2 regions of the Cytobacillus sp. FSL K6-0129 genome follow, and region 2 is predicted to be linked to the other one. Evidence: a T-box and tRNA genes for the amino acid it is inferred to sense, from the RefSeq annotation. Region 2 holds a T-box; the other holds one or more tRNA genes.
The links. A T-box is a leader RNA that pairs with one kind of tRNA and senses whether it is charged. The one in region 2 lies ahead of ileS (isoleucine--tRNA ligase), so its partner is inferred to be a tRNA-Ile.

Region 1 (3,209 bases), 2.9 Mb from region 2:
ACCAGTCCTTACGGTCTAGCTTCAACGCCCTTAGAACGCTCTCCTACCACTGAACATCAACGATGTTCAATCCACAGCTTCGGTGATACGTTTAGCCCCGGTACATTTTCGGCGCGGAGTCACTCGACCAGTGAGCTATTACGCACTCTTTAAATGGTGGCTGCTTCTAAGCCAACATCCTGGTTGTCTAAGCAACTCCACATCCTTTTCCACTTAACGTATACTTTGGGACCTTAGCTGGTGGTCTGGGCTGTTTCCCTCTTGACTACGGATCTTATCACTCGCAGTCTGACTCCCATGGATAAATCTTTGGCATTCGGAGTTTGTCTGAATTCGGTAACCCGATGAGGGCCCCTAGTCCAAACAGTGCTCTACCTCCAAGATTCTTACGCATGAGGCTAGCCCTAAAGCTATTTCGGAGAGAACCAGCTATCTCCAAGTTCGATTGGAATTTCTCCGCTACCCACACCTCATCCCCGCACTTTTCAACGTACGTGGGTTCGGGCCTCCATCCAGTGTTACCTGGACTTCACCCTGGACATGGGTAGATCACCTGGTTTCGGGTCTACGACCACATACTCATTCGCCCTATTCAGACTCGCTTTCGCTACGGCTCCGTCTGTCCAACTTAACCTCGCATGTAATCGTAACTCGCCGGTTCATTCTACAAAAGGCACGCTATCACCCATTAACGGGCTCTAACTACTTGTAGGCACACGGTTTCAGGATCTCTTTCACTCCCCTTCCGGGGTGCTTTTCACCTTTCCCTCACGGTACTGGTTCACTATCGGTCACTAGGGAGTATTTAGCCTTGGGAGATGGTCCTCCCTGCTTCCGACGGGATTTCTCGTGTCCCGCCGTACTCAGGATCCACTCTGGAGGGAACGAAGTTTCAACTACAGGGCTTTTACCTCCTATGGCGGGCCTTTCCAGACCTCTTCGTCTATCTCGTTCCTTTGTAACTCCGTATAGAATGTCCTACAACCCCAAGAGGCAAGCCTCTTGGTTTGGGCTAATCCCGTTTCGCTCGCCGCTACTCAGGGAATCGCGTTTGCTTTCTCTTCCTCCGGGTACTTAGATGTTTCAGTTCCCCGGGTCTGCCTTCCATACCCTATGTATTCAGGTATGGATCCTATCCCATAACGGATAGGGGGTTTCCCCATTCGGAAATCTCCGGATCAAAGCTTACTTACAGCTCCCCGAAGCATATCGGTGTTAGTCCCGTCCTTCATCGGCTCCTAGTGCCAAGGCATTCACCGTGCGCCCTTATTAACTTAACCATTGTTCGGCTTGCGATAAGCTACGCATTTCGGCGTCAGCTCACTCGTCAACATCCTCATGTGCACAAGACGCACACTCCGGTGTTTCCTCGCTCGCTTCCTTGAACTGCTTGCTTCTCACAACCCTCTCGGTTGTGTTTATTAAAAAAGTTTAGTATCTTAAATCAATCTATAATATATAGAGAGAAAAAATAACTAAGGTGGCGATTACTCGGTAATCTTCTTCATTACATTATCTAGTTTTCAAAGAACGATTTGTTGGTGGAGCCTAGCGGGATCGAACCGCTGACCTCCTGCGTGCAAAGCAGGCGCTCTCCCAGCTGAGCTAAGGCCCCGTATTAAAGTTAAAATGGTGGGCCTAAATGGACTCGAACCATCGACCTCACGCTTATCAGGCGTGCGCTCTAACCAGCTGAGCTATAGGCCCACATAACTTCACGGTAAAGTATTTAATCATATCAAAGAGATTGCACTCTCAAAACTGAACGAACAGTCTAACATCAAGTTAATTCCGTATATTCCTTAGAAAGGAGGTGATCCAGCCGCACCTTCCGATACGGCTACCTTGTTACGACTTCACCCCAATCATCTGTCCCACCTTAGGCGGCTGGCTCCAAAAGGTTACCCCACCGACTTCGGGTGTTACAAACTCTCGTGGTGTGACGGGCGGTGTGTACAAGGCCCGGGAACGTATTCACCGCGGCATGCTGATCCGCGATTACTAGCGATTCCGGCTTCATGTAGGCGAGTTGCAGCCTACAATCCGAACTGAGAATGGTTTTATGGGATTGGCTAAACCTCGCGGTCTTGCAGCCCTTTGTACCATCCATTGTAGCACGTGTGTAGCCCAGGTCATAAGGGGCATGATGATTTGACGTCATCCCCACCTTCCTCCGGTTTGTCACCGGCAGTCACCTTAGAGTGCCCAACTAAATGCTGGCAACTAAGATCAAGGGTTGCGCTCGTTGCGGGACTTAACCCAACATCTCACGACACGAGCTGACGACAACCATGCACCACCTGTCACTCTGTCCCCCGAAGGGGAAAGTCCTATCTCTAGGATTGTCAGAGGATGTCAAGACCTGGTAAGGTTCTTCGCGTTGCTTCGAATTAAACCACATGCTCCACCGCTTGTGCGGGCCCCCGTCAATTCCTTTGAGTTTCAACCTTGCGGTCGTACTCCCCAGGCGGAGTGCTTAATGCGTTTGCTGCAGCACTAAAGGGCGGAAACCCTCTAACACTTAGCACTCATCGTTTACGGCGTGGACTACCAGGGTATCTAATCCTGTTTGCTCCCCACGCTTTCGCGCCTCAGCGTCAGTTACAGACCAGAAAGTCGCCTTCGCCACTGGTGTTCCTCCAAATCTCTACGCATTTCACCGCTACACTTGGAATTCCACTTTCCTCTTCTGCACTCAAGTTCCCCAGTTTCCAATGACCCTCCACGGTTGAGCCGTGGGCTTTCACATCAGACTTAAGGAACCGCCTGCGCGCGCTTTACGCCCAATAATTCCGGACAACGCTTGCCACCTACGTATTACCGCGGCTGCTGGCACGTAGTTAGCCGTGGCTTTCTGGTTAGGTACCGTCAAGGTACCGGCAGTTACTCCGATACTTGTTCTTCCCTAACAACAGAGTTTTACGATCCGAAAACCTTCATCACTCACGCGGCGTTGCTCCGTCAGACTTTCGTCCATTGCGGAAGATTCCCTACTGCTGCCTCCCGTAGGAGTCTGGGCCGTGTCTCAGTCCCAGTGTGGCCGATCACCCTCTCAGGTCGGCTACGCATCGTCGCCTTGGTGAGCCGTTACCTCACCAACTAGCTAATGCGCCGCGGGCCCATCTGTAAGTGATAGCAGAACCATCTTTCAATCTAATTATATGTATAAATAGATATTATCCGGTATTAGCCCCGGTTTCCCGGAGTTA
Region 2 (3,209 bases):
CTTCTGCTACTTGTTTTAAGATTGGATCAGATACTCTTACATCTGCTTGGTAATCAACTGATGCAACCCAAAGTCTTAAAATATCTGCACCTAATTGGTTCATCACTTTTGAAGGTACAATGACATTACCAATTGATTTACTCATTTTTCTACCTTCACCATCTAAAACAAAGCCGTGACTTAAGATGCCTTTATATGGTGCTTTACCAGTTACAGCGACACCTGTTGATAATGATGAGTTAAACCAACCTCTATATTGATCAGATCCTTCTAGATAAAGGTCTGCTGGTCTTTGTAAATCTTCACGTTCTAGCAATACAGCTTGATGCGAAGAACCGGAATCAAACCACACATCCATAATATCAGTTTCTTTTGTAAATACTCCATTTGGGCTACCTGGATGAGTAAATCCTTCAGGCAATAATTCCTTTGCCTCTTTTTCAAACCACACATTAGAACCGTGCTCTCTAAATAGGTTGGATACATGATTAATGGTTTCGTCTGTAATAATCTCTTCTCCATTTTCTGCATAGAAGACAGGAATTGGCACACCCCATGCGCGCTGTCTAGAAATACACCAATCGCCACGATCACGAACCATATTATAAAGCCTTGTTTCGCCCCATGCTGGTGTAAATGTTGTATCATTAATTGCTTGCAATAATTCCTGTCTAAAATCTTTAATTGACGCAAACCATTGAGCCGTTGCACGGAAAATAACTGGTTTTTTTGTGCGCCAATCATGCGGATAAGAATGCTTGATAAAAGAAAGCTTCAATAACGCGCCAACTTCTTCTAATTTTTCAGTGATTGGTTTATTCGCCTTATCATAGAAAAGACCTTCAAAGCCAGGCGCTTCTTCTGTCATTACCCCTTTATCATCTACTGGACATAATACATCTAAACCATATTTAGATCCGATGTAAAAGTCGTCTTCACCATGTCCTGGAGCCGTATGAACACAACCAGTACCAGCGTCTGTAGTTACATGGTCACCTAGCATAACAAGTGAATCACGGCCATATAATGGATGTTCAGCAGTCACATATTCTAAGTCACTACCTTGAATGGTTTGAACGACCTTAGGATTTTCCCAGCCAATCTCTTCTGATACAGCCGCTAGCAGGTCTTCAGCTACTAAATATTTTTCGTTATCCACTTCAACGACAACATATTTTAGTTTCGGGTGGACAGAAATACCTAAGTTAGCTGGCATTGTCCAAGGAGTAGTTGTCCAAATAACAATACGTACGTCATCAGTTAAAACATCTTTGCCATCTTTCACTTTAAATCCTACATAAATGGAAGCGGATTGCTTATCTTTATATTCAATCTCAGCTTCAGCTAATGCAGACTCAGATGATGGTGACCAGTATACAGGTTTCTTCCCTTTATAGATATAACCTTTCTTCGCCATCTCACCAAAAACTTTGATTTGTTGGGCCTCATAGGCAGGTTTTAATGTAATATAGGGATTTTCCCAATCTCCACGAACACCTAATCGCATGAATTGTTCACGTTGATTTTCGATTTGACCGTACGCATATTCTTCACAAAGCTTACGGAATTCTGCTACCGTCATTTCTTTACGTTTTACACCTTTATTCGTTAACGCTTGTTCAATGGGTAATCCATGCGTATCCCAACCAGGTACATATGGTGCATGGTAACCACTCATTGACTTATAGCGGTTAATGAAGTCTTTTAAAATTTTATTTAACGCATGTCCGATATGAAGATCGCCATTCGCATAAGGAGGACCGTCATGCAGGACAAACAACGGTTGATTTTTCGTGCGCTCAAGCACTTTTGCATAAATATCTTGTTCATTCCATTCTGTTTGCATTTCAGGTTCTCTTTTTGGCAGATTTCCTCTCATTGGGAAATCTGTTTTAGGCATTAATAAAGTATCTTTGTAATCCATAGCTCATTTCCTCCTCAACATACTACATAACATTATGACCAAAGTAGCGTTCATACATAAGGTACTCGGAAAAAACACAAAAAACCCCTCATCCCAAAAAAGGGACGAGAGGTTATATATTCCCGCGGTACCACCCTTGTAGATAGAGAAATTTCCTATCCGCTCAAAAATCAATTCGTAACGTGAACGTCTACGCCTTACTCTAACTTTTTAGCTCAAGTAAGGAACTCAAGGGTGATGTTCAAATTCTTCTCCTTAATATCAGGCTTTCACCTTCCCTGAATCGCTGAAGTGGAAATCCACTCTTTTAAGTAAGATAGAATGCTACTATCCCTGTCATCGTTTTATCATGTTTTTTCTAGATTATATGCGATAGGATACAACTTCGTCAAGTCGTCGTTCATCTTAAAAGATAAAAGTATCTTATACTCTAGACTCTTCTTCTTTTGTAGACTTTAATTCTGTTGTATCTAGCTCATATTCCATTAAGTGGTCCCAGTCATCATTCTGAAGCATATCTAATTGGGCTTCAATTAACATTTTAAAACGATTTCTAAATACTTTCGATTGCTTTTTCAAATCTTCTATATCTAGCGCAATCTTCCTTGCTTTAGATAATGATTCATTCACAATCCTATCGGCGTTTTTCTCCGCTTCCCGAATAATTAACTTTGCCTCTTTCTGTGCGTTTCGCTTCACTTCTTCGCCAGCTTCTTGCGCAACAACAATCGACTTATTTAACGTCTCTTCAATCGTATTAAAATGTCCGACTCTTTCATTTAAGTCGTTTAAACGCTCTTCTAATTCCTTCTTCTCACGAATAATGATTTCATAGTCTTTAATCACTTGATCTAAAAACTCATTTACTTCATCTTCATCATATCCACGAAAACCTTTGCTGAACTCTTTGTTATGAATATCTAATGGTGTTAATGGCATAAGGCCACCTCCTAGATCAGTTGGTCAAATTATGTACATTTGTTAACATGTAATTCGACAGTTTCTTGCAGATTCCTGCATAAAATTCGATACACTTTCAATTTTATATCGGTAAAACACTATAATCATTATAGCTAAAAAAGATTATTTTTGTATACCGACAACTACTTTCCATTTTTCTTTCTTCGTTTTTCCCTCTATCGCAATAACCTTACAGCGCCCATAGCCTCTTACTGAAATTGTATCACTCTCACGGCAATCGAATGCTACATTTTCTTTCATTGCCCAATTTACTTTTACTTTTTTTGCAGAAATGAGTTGTTGCGCCTTTTGTCTAGAAAAATTA

Region 1: it encodes a tRNA-Ile, which carries the amino acid that the T-box ahead of ileS (isoleucine--tRNA ligase) is inferred to sense. The anticodon was not compared.

Annotation. Positions count from the first base shown of each region.
Region 1 is NZ_JBBOXM010000001.1:3,115,272-3,118,480, reverse strand. It holds rRNA gene MHI57_RS15520 (23S ribosomal RNA) at 1-1,280, opposite strand, end outside; tRNA gene MHI57_RS15515 (tRNA-Ala) at 1,540-1,615, opposite strand; tRNA gene MHI57_RS15510 (tRNA-Ile) at 1,631-1,707, opposite strand; rRNA gene MHI57_RS15505 (16S ribosomal RNA) at 1,807-3,209, opposite strand, start outside.
Region 2 is NZ_JBBOXM010000001.1:176,157-179,365, reverse strand. It holds gene ileS (isoleucine--tRNA ligase) at 1-1,924, opposite strand, end outside; T-box leader at 2,022-2,273, opposite strand; gene MHI57_RS00935 (DivIVA domain-containing protein) at 2,348-2,863, opposite strand; gene MHI57_RS00930 (YlmH family RNA-binding protein) at 3,008-3,209, opposite strand, start outside.